Regions from separate parts of the Arthrobacter sp. RCC_34 genome, predicted to be linked through region 1. Evidence: riboswitches for the same ligand, from Rfam matches in the RefSeq annotation. Region 1 holds a riboswitch; the other holds the start of a gene.
The links. Region 1 has a riboswitch for S-adenosylmethionine ahead of AB6732_RS12510 (DUF1737 domain-containing protein). Riboswitches for the same ligand answer to the same signal wherever they lie in the genome.
Positions count from the first base shown of each region.

Region 2: linked by a shared signal. The riboswitch ahead of AB6732_RS09735 (homoserine O-acetyltransferase) and the one ahead of AB6732_RS12510 (DUF1737 domain-containing protein) in region 1 are both predicted to bind S-adenosylmethionine.

Region 1 covers NZ_JBFUPW010000003.1:163,580-170,896, forward strand. Annotated here, with positions in the region: gene AB6732_RS12480 (helix-turn-helix transcriptional regulator) at 1-457, shown strand, start outside; gene cls (cardiolipin synthase) at 596-2,008, opposite strand; gene AB6732_RS12490 (aminodeoxychorismate lyase) at 2,292-3,215, shown strand; gene AB6732_RS12495 (GNAT family N-acetyltransferase) at 3,243-3,770, opposite strand; gene AB6732_RS12500 (SRPBCC domain-containing protein) at 3,879-4,412, shown strand; gene AB6732_RS12505 (NADP-dependent oxidoreductase) at 4,625-5,536, shown strand; SAM riboswitch class IV at 5,726-5,832, shown strand; gene AB6732_RS12510 (DUF1737 domain-containing protein) at 5,842-6,351, shown strand; gene AB6732_RS12515 (rhodanese-like domain-containing protein) at 6,348-6,749, shown strand; gene AB6732_RS12520 (O-succinylhomoserine sulfhydrylase) at 6,753-7,317, shown strand, end outside.
Region 2 covers NZ_JBFUPW010000002.1:189,360-196,676, reverse strand. Annotated here, with positions in the region: gene AB6732_RS09740 (bifunctional o-acetylhomoserine/o-acetylserine sulfhydrylase) at 1-1,292, shown strand, start outside; SAM riboswitch class IV at 1,448-1,562, shown strand; gene AB6732_RS09735 (homoserine O-acetyltransferase) at 1,573-2,730, shown strand; gene AB6732_RS09730 (hypothetical protein) at 2,883-3,428, shown strand; gene AB6732_RS09725 (SGNH/GDSL hydrolase family protein) at 3,430-4,293, opposite strand; gene AB6732_RS09720 (alpha/beta hydrolase) at 4,399-5,055, shown strand; gene AB6732_RS09715 (RNA-binding S4 domain-containing protein) at 5,039-5,278, opposite strand; gene AB6732_RS09710 (lactonase family protein) at 5,311-6,357, shown strand; gene AB6732_RS09705 (glycine--tRNA ligase) at 6,441-7,317, shown strand, end outside.

The sequences.
Region 1 (7,317 bases):
CCTGGCGCTGGAGGGCAACTGGGACATCGTGGCCTGGAACGACGCCTACAGTGCCCTGTTCCCGCGCGTCCTGGAGGTCTCCGGGCCGGACCGGAACCTGCTGCGCCTGGTCTTCACGGACCCGGCCGTGCGCGCCCTCCTGCCCGACTGGGACCAGACGAGCGCGCAGTTCCTCGCCGAATTCCGGGCCGAGACGGGATCACGGATCGAGGACGCTCGGAAGGCCAGTCTGGTGGCGGGACTCCTGCAGTCGAGCCCGGAGTTCCGCGCGCAGTGGGAGGCGCACGGCATCCGCGGTTTCACGCCCCGGACCCGCAGCTTCAACCATCTGGACGGCAGCACCGTCACCTACGAGCACCACCAGCTGACGCTCGCGGACGCTCCGGCGCTGAAGCTGATCGTCTACACCCCGGCGCCGGACCCTGCGACGGACGACGACGGCGCGGCCTCCCGCTGACCGCACGCCCCGCCCGGCGTCGCCCGGGTCAGCCGGCGTCGCCCACGCTTCCGTGGTCCACCCCCGGACATTTCCGTGGGCGAACCACAAAACCGCGGGTCGGAGCGGCACAGGCGCAGCCCCGGCCACACGGCACAGCTACTGCAGAGTGGCCGAGAGCCGGCAGACGTTGTCCACGTACTTTGAGAGCACGGACCGTTCCTGCCATTCCTCCAGCGTCAGTTCCCGCGAGGTGGCACGGTAGGCCTCCTGCACCTTCCGCAGCTCTGACACGATCTCCGGGCCGACCATCATGAGGGACACCTCGAAGTTCAGCGAGAAGGACCGCATGTCCATATTGCTGGACCCGAGCACGGCCACCTCGTCATCCACCGTGAAGTGCTTCGCATGCAGCACGGCGGGCGCCTTGTAGAGGAAGATCCGCACTCCGGCCTCCAGGAGGGCTTGGTAATAGGACCGCTGGGCGTGATGCACCAGGAACTGGTCGCCCTGTTCAGAGACGAAGAGCTCCACGTGAACGCCACGCTGAACGGCGGTGGTGATGGCATACAGCAGGGAGTCGTCCGGCACGAAGTACGGGCTGCAGATGGAGACCCGCTCCTGCGCGGAGTAGATCAGCGTGTTGAACAGGCGCAGGTTGTTCTCCTGGGAGAACCCGGGTCCGCTCGGCACCACCTGGGCCGGGATATGGCCGTCGACGGCCTCAGGGAGGACGATCTGCTCTTCCAGGGATTCATCCGTTTCACTCAGCCAGTCGGTGGCGAAGACGACGTTCAGGCTCGCGACCACCGGCCCTTCGACCCGGGCCATGAGCTCCACCCAGTGGCGGCCGGCCTTGCGGTGCTTGGGATTGTTGTAGGAGGGCTCCGTGAGGTTCTGCGACCCGGTGAAGGCCACCTCCCCGTCGACCACCATGATCTTCCGGTGGTTCCGGAGGTCCGGGCGGCGCCACTGCCCGGAGAACGGCATGACGGGAAGCATGCGCCGCCAGCGGATCTGGGAATTCTTCAGACGCCGCAGCAGTCGCCGGTAGCCCCGTACCCGCAGCGTGCCGATGTGGTCGAACAGCAGGCGGACTTCCACACCTCGTTCGGCCGCCTCCTCCAGGGCCGTGAACAGTGGTTCCGTCACCGAGTCGTACGCCATGATGTAGAACTCGACATTGACGTAGCGCTTGGCCCCGCGCGCCGCCGCCGTCATCGCCTCGATCGATTCCAGGTACCCGGGGATGAGTTCGACACGGTTCCGGGTGGTGAGCGGCTGGGCTCCGAGCCGGTGGTTGAGTTCGATCGCGGAACGCAGCCAGACCGGCAGGTGCAGCTGCTCGGACTCGCCTTCCAAGAGGGAGCTGGCCTCCCGCACCCGTCGGTTGACGTCCTCCAGCTCGCGGACGCGGCGGCCCTTGAGTCGGAAGTTTCCGAACAGCAGGAACAGGACCAGGCCGGCGTCGGGCACCAGGAAGATGGCCAGCAGCCACGCCATGGCCGTGGTGGGACGGCGGTTGCCGGGCACCACACCGAGCAGGACGAGACGGATCACGATGTCGGCCATGACCCAGATGGTGAACCCCAACGACCACTCCTGAGGCCAGCTGTATGGCAGCACGCATCTCCCCCTTGTCGTGGTCGCGTTCCCCTCTCCGGATGGTCCCGGGCGGCCGCGGTCTCCCCTGAGAATATCCGCCCCCGGGCATTTATGGGCCGCGCTCCTCCCGTTGTGTGCTCAGTTGTTGCGGGTGTTCCGGCCGAACACCCACAACAACTGAGCACGCAACACCGAACAGGTGACGATGGACTCGCGCTCTGCCACGGGACGGCGGCTCTAAGCTTGTCCCATGACTTCGACGTCCCCCAGCACCGTGCTCGTGTTCCTCGATCCCGCCTTCCCGCAGGGCCGCGTGGCGGATGCCTCCGTGCCCCAGCTGATGGCCACGGACCTGGGCGCGACCCGCGGTGACGGCGTCTTCGAGTCGCTCCTCGTGCTCGACGGCAAACTCCGCAAGCTCCCCGCGCACCTGGCCCGCCTGGCCGGGTCCGCCGCCGCCCTGGACCTCACGATCAGCGAAGAGGACACCTGGCGGGCGGCGATCGGCACGGCCGTCGACGAATACCTGGAGACGCACCCCGGCGTGGACGAGTTCGTCGTGAAACTGCTCGTGACGCGGGGTGTCGAGGGCGCGGAAGCCCCCACCGAGTGGGTGCAGGCCAGCCCGGCCCCCGCCCTCGGCAAGAAGCAGCGCGTGGAGGGGATCGACGTCGTGCTGCTGGACCGCGGCTACGACAGCGATCTGGCCGAGCGCGCCCCGTGGCTCCTGCTCGGCGCGAAGACCCTCAGCTACGCCGTGAACATGGCCGCTCTGCGGCACGCGCATTCGCTCGGCGCGGATGACGTGATCTTCACGTCCGCGGACGGCCGGGTGCTGGAAGGCCCGACCTCCACCGTGCTGCTCGCGCACCGTGAGGTGAACGACGACGGCTCGGTCACCAAGCGCCTCGTCACGCCGCAGCTGGACGCCGGGATCCTCCCGGGCACCTCGCAGGGCGCCCTGTTCACCGCGGCGAAGGAGGCGGGCTGGGAACTCGGCTACGGGCCGCTCGAGCCGGAGGACCTGTTCGACGCCGATGCGGTGTGGCTGATCTCCTCAATCCGGCTGATCGCACCGGTCAAGCACCTCGACGGCAAGACGATCGGCTCCGATCCGGCCGTGGCCGCCGAACTCACCGAGGAGCTGAACCGCCTGTTCGCGGGCATCGAGTAAGCGGGTTCGCGCGGCCGCGGCCGCACCCTAAAGCTCCGCCGCCATGACCACGCGCGGCCAGCGGTCGAGGCCATGGGCGGCTTCCTCGGCCACCTTGACCTGGAGTTCCGGACCCCACTCGGCCTCCGGCAGCACGGTGAACCCGAGCCGGGCGTAGTAGGCCGCGTTCCAGGGGATCTCACGGAACGTGGTCAGGGTCGTCCGCCCCATCCCGCGCTCCCGGGCGACGGCGCGGACGTGCCCCAGAAGCCGCGCGCCCAGCCCCTGCCGGCCATGTCGCGGGTCGACGCTGAGCTGTTCCAGGTGGGCGGCCCCGTCCACCACCTCGCCGACGGCGTAGCCGGCCACTTCGGCGGCGCCTTGCCCGCCGGGGACCAACGCCGAGCCGCCGAGGGGCACGGTCAGCACCCACGCCCAACCGGCCGCCGCGAAGGTGGCCAGTTCGGCGTCGCTGAAGGGTTCGTCGTCGGCGATCGAGGCCATCCCGGCCTGCCGGAAGAGCTCTCCGGCGGCACGTTCCAGGTCCTGGACGGCACGGAAATCGGCGGTGGTCATGGCGCGGATCATCGCTCCAGTCAACCATTCCCCGGATTGCGCCGCATGACCCGGGATGAACGCCGGTGACGAATTGTGCCGCCCGATGAGTGCTCTCGTTGACCTTGGATGACGGCCGCCGCAGACTTCCAGGAGAACAAGGAGGACGAACAGGTGGAGAGCATCCGGCAGCTCGAGGAATGGCAGGGCCTGCGCGGCATCAACAGGGTCTGGGAGTTCGACGCGCCCGTCGAGACCGTGTTCCGCGCACACACCGACCCGCTCTGGCTCGCCCGCTGGCTGGTGCCGGAAGGCGTCGAGCTGCGGTTCCGCCGCTGGGATGCCCGCACGGGCGGATCCTGGAGCTACTCCGTGGGCGCCGGTGGCGACGACTGGACCTTCTACGGCTCCTTCCACGAGGTCTCCGAGCCGTGGCGCATCGTGCAGACCGTGGAGGCGGAGGCCGACTCGCACGGCCCCGTCCTCGAAGTCCTCGACTTCCTCGAACTGCCCGGCGGCGGCTGCCGCCTCGAGGCCATCGCCATGTTCACCTCGCCCGCCGCTCGCGAAGAGGTCGGCGGCTCGGACGACGACGGCGGCCTGGCCCGCCTGACCGACCTCCTCTCCGAGCTGGGCGCCTTCTCCACCCCGCTGCCGCAGTAGGGTCACGCGACCTCTGACCCCGCACACGGCCCGGCGAACCCGCGCCCGAATCCTTTCTTCGTCATCTGCCGTCGCATCCGGAATGCCGTCGTCGCGGGTCCCGTTGCACGGGGCATCAGTACGAACAGCATCAAGGAGAACAGTGCGCCGGACCGGCCCCTCACGCGAGTGGTAACCGGGACGACGCCGACAGCGCAAAGCGAGGAATCACCATGACACGTGCAGTGCGGTATGAAGAGTTCGGCGGACCCGAGGTCCTCCAGCTGGTCGCAGGCGAGGTGCCCCAGCCGGGCCCGGGCGAGGTCCGGGTCCGCGTCGCGGCCGCCGGTCTGAACCCAGTGGACTTCAAGATCTTCCACGGCGGCCCCGCAGCGGAGGCGTTCGGCGGAGCTCCCGGCTCCGGCGTCGGCAACGACTTCGCCGGCGAAATCGACGAACTCGGCGAGGGCGTCACGGACTTCGCCGTGGGTGACCGGGTGTTCGGCGGCAAGCGGCACGAGGCGGTGGCGGACTTCGTCCTGGTCCTCGCGAGCGGACTGCACCGCACTCCCGACGGGCTCTCGGATGAGCTGGCCGCGACCTTGGACATCGCCGGACGGACCGCGGCCGCCGCGATCGACCAGTTGAAGCTGACGCCGGAGGACACCGTGCTGATCGGCGGGGCCGCGGGTGGCGTGGGCGTTCTCGCCACGCAGCTCGCCGTCGCGACCGGAGCCACGGTGATCGGCACCGCGTCCGAACGCAATCACGAGTTCCTCCGGGAGCTCGGCGCCCTGCCCGTCACGTACGGCGCGGGCCTGGCCGAGCGCGTCGCGGAGATCGGCACGCCCACCGCCGCAGCTGACCTCAACGGCGCCGAGGTGATCACCGTGGCTCAGGGCTTCGGTGTCCCCGCGGAGCGCATCACGGCGATCGCCGCGCACGGCCATCCGGATGGCGGATTCACCGCGACCGGTGGCGGGGATGCCGGCCCGGGCGCGCTGGAGCGCATCGCGGCGGGCCTCGCCGACGGTTCCCTCGTGCTGCCGCTCGAAGCGACCTTCCCCGTGGAACAGGTGGCGGACGCCTACCGGCTCCTGGAGGAGGGCCACGTCCGCGGCAAGGTCGTGGTCACGCTCGACTGACGGGCTCAGCGGCGGGCCCGGCAGGTTCCCGAGCTTCCACCCCCGGAAACGTGGTTCACCCCCTGAAATTTCCCGGGGTGAACCACGTTTCCGGGGGCGATTCCGTCAGCACTGCCGGCCCGGTTCATGACACAAGATGAAGCCTCCCGTCACACTTCTCTCCGGGGCCTGGTGCTAGATTTTTTGCAGAGTAACGAGTACCGGTGACAAGCCCTGACTGACCGGTCGGCAACCCTCCAGACGCGGCGGGGTGCCTCAGGTGACTACTCGGCATGTGTCAACTGCAAGCGCGAAGGAGCCCCCACTTGCCTGCCCGCAAAGAACCCACGTCCGCCACTGCCGGAACCGCCGGCGCCGCCAAGGTCACGACTCCCCGGAGCACCCCGGCCAAGCCCGCCACCCGGGCTCCGCGCACCACGAAGGCTGCGGCCGCCACACCGGCAGCCGCCAAGGCCTCTCCTGCGAAGGCCGCCACGACGACGGCGACCGCCCCCGCCGGTGAGCAGGCCACTGCCGCTGCGCCCGGCGTCGCGCCCCAGGCCGAACCCACGACGGCGCCTGCCGCTGCGCCCGCCCTCCTGCCCTACCGCCTGCTGACCGGCCCGGACACCCGCGAATTCTGCGAACGGGTCTCGGCTGCCCTGGCCGACGGGTACATCCTCTACGGCAGCCCGTCCGTGACCTTCAACGGTGAGACGGTGATCGCGGCCCAGGCCGTCGTCCTGCCGTACGCGCCGCCCGCGCCGCCGGCCCCGGTCGTCGACCCGTACGCCGTCCCCGCCACCGGCTTCGCCCCCTACGGCGGTGCCCTGTGAGCTACGCGGGCGACCTGACGCCACAGCAGGCGTGGGACAAACTCAAGGACGGCGCCGTCCTCGTGGACGTGCGCACCGAGGCGGAGTGGGCGCACATCGGCCGCCCGAAGACCCCGTCCGGCGACCCCTTGTTCATCCAGTGGAACCTGGCCGGCGGCGTGCCGAACCAGGGGTTCCTCGCGGAGCTCGCCGAGCAGGCCCCGGAGGCCGGCACCGCGGACCTCGTGTTCCTGTGCCGTTCCGGACAGCGGTCGATCGCCGCGGCGGAAGCCGCGACGGCGGCGGGCTGGTCCTCGTACAACGTCCTGGAAGGCTTCGAGGGCGTCCCGGACCGGTTCGGGGAGCGCACCGTGAACGGCTGGAAGAACAGCGGCCTACCGACCACCATCGGAGCGTGAGACATGGCGTTCAATCCTGAGGCCGCGTCCTGGTCGCCGGCAACGCAGGCCGTCCGGGGCGGGCTGGACCGCACCGGCTTCTACGAAACCTCCGAGGCGCTGTTCCTGAACTCGGGCTTCGTCTACGACTCGGCCGAGGCCGCCGAACGAGCCTTCACCGGTGAGGACGAGCGCTTCGTCTACTCCCGTTACGGCAATCCGACCGTCGCCACCTTCCAGGAGCGGCTACGGCTGCTCGAAGGCACCGAGGCGTGCTTTGCGACGGCGTCCGGCATGTCCGCGGTGTTCACGGCCCTCGGCGCGCTGCTCGCCGCCGGAGACCGCGTGGTCGCGGCGCGGTCGCTCTTCGGATCCTGCTTCGTGATCCTGAACGAGATCCTGCCGCGCTGGGGCGTCGAAACGGTGTTCGTGGACGGACCCGATCTGGAACAGTGGCGCGAGGCCCTGTCCGTGCCGACGCAGGCGGTGTTCTTCGAATCGCCGTCGAACCCGATGCAGGAGATCATCGACATCGCCGCCGTCAGCGAGCTCGCGCACGCCGCGGGCGCCACCGTGGTGGCCGACAACG
Region 2 (7,317 bases), on a different contig from region 1:
GCCAGATCCATGTCGGACAGGAGCCGGACGCCGTCACCGGCGCGCGGGCCCTGCCGATCTACCAGACCACGTCCTTCGTGTTCCCGAGTGCCGAGAGCGCCGCCAACCGCTTCGCGCTCGCCGAGCTGGCGCCCATCTACACCCGCATCGGCAACCCGACGCAGGATGCCGTCGAGCAGCGCATCGCCAGTCTCGAAGGCGGTCTGGCGGCCCTGCTGCTCAGCTCCGGCCAGGCCGCGGAGACGTTCGCCATCCTCAACGTCGCGGAGGCGGGCGACCACGTGGTGGCCAGCCCCAGCCTGTACGGCGGCACCTACAACCTGCTGGCCAACACCCTGAAGAAGTTCGGCATCGAGGTCACTTTCGTCGAGGATCCGGACAATCTGGACCACTGGCGCGCCGCCGTGCGGCCGAACACCAAGCTCTTCTTCGCCGAGGTGGTCTCCAACCCGCGGCAGGACATCCTGGACATCGAGGGCGTGGCCTCCGTGGCGCACGAATCCGGCGTCCCGCTGATCGTGGACAACACCCTTGCCACCCCGTACCTCATCCGGCCTCTCGAGTGGGGCGCGGACATCGTGGTGCATTCGGCCACCAAGTACCTGGGCGGCCACGGCAGCGCGATCGCCGGCGTGATCGTGGACTCCGGCAAGTTCGACTTCGGCGCGGACCCGGAGAAGTTCCCGGGCTTCAACACCCCGGACGAGAGCTACAACGGACTCGTCTACGCCCGTGACCTCGGCGCGGACGGTGCGCTGGGCGCCAACCTCAGCTACATCCTGAAGGCCCGCGTGCAGCTGCTGCGTGACCTCGGATCCGCCGTCAGCCCGTTCAACGCGTTCCTCATCGCGCAGGGTCTTGAGACGCTGAGCCTCCGCGTCGAGCGCCACGTGGAGAACGCGCTGAAGGTGGCTGAATTCCTGGAGGCGCGCGACGACGTCGAACGCGTCGCCTACGCAGGCCTGCCGAGCAGCCCGTGGTACGAGCGGGGACGCAAGTACGGCCCCAACGGCATCGGCGCCGTGGTGGCGTTCGAGATCGCGGGCGGGCTCGAAGCCGGCAAGGCGTTCGTGGACGCGCTGGAACTCCACTCGCATGTGGCGAACCTGGGTGATGTGCGTTCCCTCGTCATCCACCCCGCGTCCACCACGCACGCCCAGCTCAGCGAGGCCGGACAGCGCGCCGCGGGCGTCACCCCGGGCCTGGTCCGTCTCGCCGTGGGCATCGAGCACATCGATGACATCCTGGCCGATCTGGACGCCGGTTTCCGGGCCGCCAAGGCTGCGGTCTGAGCCCTTCGGGACATCCGCGGGACATCCACAGGGCCGCGCATTCTTCGGAATGCGCGGCCCTCGCCGCCTCCTGGGCGAACATAAATCCTGAGAGGCCGTCTCATGAAGCGTCATCTTCAGAAACGGCCTCTCCCGATCCTTTACACTGGTCCGAGAGTCACGAGTGCCAGCGCCAAACCCCGGTTCGCTGGCCGGCAACCCTCCTCCTGCGGTGGGGTGCCCCGGGTGAAGACTCGGCCCAGCGCCGGCCGGCGCGGGCAAACTCAGGAATAGAGGCCCCATGACCATCGCTGCATCCCGTCCACTGTCCACTGCGCGGGACACCACCACCCGCGAGGAGCGCGACGCCGGCGAACGCCACGGTGTGCAGCGCACCGCCGTCGTCGGGCCGCTGGAGCTGGAGGCCGGCGGGAAGCTGCCGGACGTCACCCTCGCGTACGAGACCTGGGGGACACTCGCGCCGGACGCCGGCAACGCCGTTCTGATCCAGCACGCCCTCACAGGAAGCGCGCACGTCGCGCAGGGGGACACGGACGAGGAAGGCTGGTGGGACGGCCTGGTCGGTCCGGGCCACGCGATCGACACGGACCGGTTCTTCGTGGTGGCCGTGAACATCATCGGCGGCTGCAACGGCAGCACGGGGCCGTCCAGCCCCGCCCCCGATGGCAAACCGTGGGGTTCCCGGTTCCCGTTCATCACGCTCCGCGACGCGGCGGTCGCCGAGGCGCGGCTCGCGGATCAGCTGGGCATCCGGCAGTGGTTCGCGGTGGTCGGTGGCTCCATGGGCGGCGCTCGCGCGCTGGAATGGGCGGCGGGTTTCCCGCAGCGGGTCCGGAAATGCGCCGTGATCGCGGTCGGCGCCCACAGCACCGCCGAGCAGATCGCCCTGGCCCAGGCGCAGACCCTCGCCATCCGCCAGGACCCGGCCTTCCGGGACGGCGACTACTACGACGGCCCGGCGCCCGAGGCGGGACTGGCCCTGGCGCGCCGGATCGCGCACATCTCCTATCGCAGCGAGGCGGAGCTCGAAGCCCGCTTCAGCCGCAAACCCCAGGAGGGCGAGTCGCCGCTCAGCGCCTCCGCCCTCGCCGAACGGGGCCGGTATCAGGTGGAGAGCTACCTGGACCATCAGGGCGGCAAGCTCGTCCGCCGTTTCGACGCCAACAGCTACATCGCCCTGACGGAAGCGCTCATGAGTCACGACGTCGGCCGGGGCCGCGGGGGAGTGGAGGCGGCGCTGGCGGACAGCCCGGTCGAGTTCTTCGTGGCCGCGGTGGAGTCCGACCGGCTGTATCTGCCCCGGCAGTCGGAGGCCCTGGCGGCCGCGCTGCCCGGCGACGTCACGGTGCACCGGATCGCCTCGGAGATCGGGCACGACGGCTTCCTCACGGAGGCCGGCCAGCTCGGCGCGTTGCTCGGCCGGACGCTGTTCGCCTGAGGCGGGCCTACCTCCGCCCGCCCCAACCCGCCCTGCATAACCCATCGACTGCTCCATAGGATGTCGTTCCGTCCCGAAATCCGGGGAAAACGACATCCTATGGAGCAGTCGATGAAGGGGGTCTCCGCAGGTCCGGATGGGATAATCCCGTCATGGCCCTGGAAAACCTGTTGCTCCGACTCGACCGCATCGCCGGAGGCCGCCAGTCCGGCGTCCGCATCGGGGAGCGGCAGCTGATCCATCCGAAGACACGGCGAGCCTTCACGTGGGTGCTGTGGCTCCTGGCGCTGGAGCTCGTGCTGGGAGTGGGGGCCGTCGTCGTCGCGCTGGTGCTGTCGAGCAGCGGCGAGCCGGTGCCGTTCGCCGTCTGGATGCGCACCGTGGTGGTCGTCGGGATGACGGCCACCCTGTTCTACTTCGCGTGGCGCGCGACCAAGGGCTGGTACTGGGCTTACCAGCGGCTCCGGCTCTTCGCGCAGATCTTCCCCGTGGTCACGCTCGTCATGGCCGCGATCCCCGGACTGTATCCGCTGTGGATGGTGACCGAGCAGATCGTGTTCAGCCTCATCATGATCGGCATCGCCGACTTCCTCACGAGCGATCACATGAGGACCGCGTTCCGGAAGCCGGGCGCGCCCCGGGACCAGGACCAGGACCTGGACGATCAATACCAGGATCGGGCCCCGGACGCGTCCTGAGTCAGAGCTCCTGACCCGGCAGGAACACCGGTCCCGCCACGGGACGCTTGGGCTGAATGCCATCGCCCGACGACTGGTGCCGCAGCCGGCGCAGGACCCAGGGGAACAGGTGCTCGCGGGCCCACAGGAAGTCCTCGGTGCGCGCGGTGCGCCAGGTCTTCTCCGGCATCGGCTTCGGGGACAGCGGTTCCAGATTGTGCTGGACGTTCAGGGCGTCCAGGACCATCGTGGCGATGGTGTGGTGGCCGAGCGGCGAGAAGTGCAGGCGGTCCTGGTCCCAGTACTGCGAGCCGGCGAGCTGCCGCAGCGACCACATGTCCGCGATCACGGCGTCATGGCGCGCGGCCACGGTGCGCAGGTTCTCGTTGTAGATGGCCACCTTGCCGCGGAGCGGGCTCAGCACGGTCGACACCGTGTCCGGGCCGTTGAACAGCACCACCGTGGCGCCCTCGGAGGCGAGACGGCCGACGGCGGCGTCCAGCGTGTTGGCGAGGGCGTCGGGATCGCCGCCCGGGCGGATGAGGTCGTTGCCGCCGGCGGAGATGGTGATCAGATCGGGCTTGAGGTCCAGGCAGGGGTCCACCTGCTCATCGATGATCTGCTGCAGGAGACGGCCGCGGATGGCGAGGTTGGCGTACGCGAAGTCCGGATGTCCGGCGCTCAGTTCCTCCGCCACGCGGTCCGCCCAGCCACGGTGGCCGCCCGGGCTCGCAGGCTCCGGATCGCCGATGCCCTCCGTGAAGGAGTCGCCGAGGGCCACGTACCGGGACCACGGGTGGCCGCCGTCGCCCGGCTCCTGGGCCTGAGGAGAGGAAGCCGGCGCGGGAAATACTGGCCCTGAAGATAACTGAGAGGAGTCGCTCATTCTTCCCATCATGCCCCTGCGTGGCCCGGTTACGCCACCGTAGCTTCCGGAACGCGCCGTCCTCTTCGGCGGGGCCGATCAGGACGTGATGGCAGAATACGAGCCATGAGTCTTGACGCCCCCGCCTTCCCCGAACCCACGGTCCTCTGGTCCGTCCCCGAAGATCAGCGGCAGGGACGGCCCCTCCTGGTCCTCCTGCACGGCTACGGCGCCAACGAAGCCGATCTGTTCGGCCTGGCGGATCAGCTCCCCGAAGAATTCGTGGTCGCGAGCGTGCGTGCGCCCCTGACGATGGGTCCGGGCTTCACCTGGTTCCCGCTCACCGGTTCCCTCGACTACTCCTTCGACGCCGTGAAAGCCGCGACCGATTACGTGCTCGACTGGCTGGACGGCGTGCGCGAGGAGTTCAGCTCCGTGAGCCTGCTCGGGTTCTCCATGGGCATGGCGATGGCCACCAGCATGTGGCGCAGGCGCCCGCGGGACTTCGCGGCGATCGTGGGGCTCTCAGGATTCGCCGTGGAGGGTGGCGCCGACTGGTTCCGGGACGCGGAGCTCGACGGCAGCACGCCGTTCTTCTGGGGCCGAGACCCGCAGGATCCCGTGATCCCACGCGACCGGATCGACTTCACCGCGGCCTGGCTGCTCGGCAAGGCCCGCGCCACCAAGGTGCAGTACAGCGGCGTGTGGCACGGCATCAGCCCTCAGGAAGTGGGGCATGTCGCCGAGTTCCTCGGCTTCGAGGTGCTCAGCCCGCAGCGATGACGCGGACGCTCTGACCGTTGACCGTCACCACGTCGCCCGTCGTCAGCTGACGGCCCCGGCGGTCCTCGATATCGCCGTTGACCTTGACCAGCCCGTTCTTGATCAGCTCGGTCGCCTCCACGCCGTCGTCGGCGAGGGAGGAGAGCTTGAGAAGCTGACCCAGGCGGATCATCGAATCCCGGATCTCGATGGTGTCGATGCCGTCCGGCTCAGGAGAAGTCATAACCCCATGATGCCCTACCCCACGGAGGAACCATGACCATCCCTCTCTATCTCGGCAGCTACACCGAGGACGGTTCCGGGCGTGGCCAGGGGGTGCAGCGCGTGTCGGTGGACCCGGCGGCAGGGGAGCTGACGGTGCTGGCCACGAGCTCCGGCGTGCGCAACCCGTCGTTCCTGCTGCGCGGACCGGGCGGCCGCCTCTTCGCCGTGGAGGAGCTCGACGCCGGTCAGGTGGTCGAGCTGGACCCGGAGACCCTCGTGGTCAAAGCCCGGGTGAGCAGCGGCGGATCGTCGCCGTGCCACCTCGGTGTGGCCGGCGGGCTCCTTCTCGTGGCCAATTACGGCTCGGGCACCGTGTCCGGTCTCCCTTTGGATGAGCCGTGGGGTGCTGAACCCTTGTGGACGGTGGGGCAGGTGGCCGCGGGGCAGGTCGGCGCCGGTCCCGTGGCCGACCGGCAGGAAGGCCCGCACGCCCATTCGACCCTCGCGCTGGGCGAGGACCGCTTCCTCGTGGCGGACCTCGGCCGGGACCGGGTGGATGAGTACGTCCTGGGTGAGGACGGCCCGGAACTCGTGGGCGGGCTGGACCTCCCGCCCGGCACCGGGCCGCGGCATCTGCTGCTGGAGGAGCCCGCCGCCGACGGCGCGGTGGTGCTCTGGGTCGTCGGCGAACTCGACGCCGCACTCCACCGGGCGGTCCGTGCCGCGGACGGCACGTGGACCCTGGCCGGGGCGCCCGTGGCGTTGGCTCCCGGTCACGAGCAGGCCTATCCGAGCGAGATCACCGGCCACCCCGGCTCCGGTGAGCGGGCACTCGTGGTGGGCGTGCGCGGGAGCGACACGCTCGCCGTCGTCGCGCGCGGAGAAGGGGAGGAGCGGCTGCTCCGGACACTTGCCTGCGGCGGCGCGTGGCCCCGTCACCTGGCCTGGACGCGCGACGACGACGGCGCCCCGCACCTGTGCGTCGCGGCGGAACGAGGGCACCGGCTGAGCGTGTTCGTCCCCGGCCCGGACGGTGATCTCACCCCGGTGGGCGGCGTGGGGACATTCAGCCCGACGTACGTGCTGCCGGTAGGCTAAGACGTGTGTCCCCTGCGGGGGACCGGCACGAGTATCCGCACCCGGACCGCACCCAGCGGCCCGCTTTCCCTGGAGTTGTTCATATGGCAGCAAAGTCCACCCTCGATTCGGTCATCTCCCTCGCCAAGCGGCGCGGATTCGTTTTCCAGGCCGGTGAGATCTACGGTGGATCGCGCTCCGCGTGGGACTACGGCCCCCTCGGCGCCGAGCTCAAGGAGAACATCAAGCGCCAGTGGTGGCAGACCTTCGTCCGCGGCCGCGCCGACATGGTCGGCCTGGACTCCTCCGTGATCCTCCCGTCCAAGGTCTGGGAGGCCTCCGGCCACGTCGCCACCTTCACCGACCCGCTGGTCGAGTGCCTCTCCTGCCACAAGCGCCACCGCCAGGACCACCTCCTGGAGGCGTACGAGGCGAAGAAGGGCCGCGCCCCGGAGAACGGCATGGACGACATCGTGTGCCCCGATTGCGGCACCCGCGGTGAGTGGACCGAGCCCCAGAACTTCTCGGGTCTCATGAAGACCTACCTCGGCCCCATCGACGATGAGTCCGGCAAGCACTACCTGCGCCCCGAGACGGCCCAGGGCATCTTCGTGAACTTCGCCAATGTGGTGACCGCGGCCCGCAAGAAGCCGCCGTTCGGCATCGGCCAGGTCGGCAAGGCGTTCCGCAACGAGATCACCCCCGGCAACTTCATCTTCCGCACCCGCGAGTTCGAGCAGATGGAGATCGAGTACTTCACCCCGCCGGCGGACGCCCCGGCGGCGTTCGAGGAATGGGTCGAGGCCTGCTGGAACTGGTTCGTTGACCTGGGCATCGACCCGGAGAACATGCGCCGCTTCGACGTCCCGGACGGCGAGCGTGCGCACTACTCGGACCGCACCATCGACATCGAGTACAAGTTCGGCTTCGCCGGCTCCGGCTGGGGCGAGCTCATGGGTGTCGCCAACCGCACCGACTTCG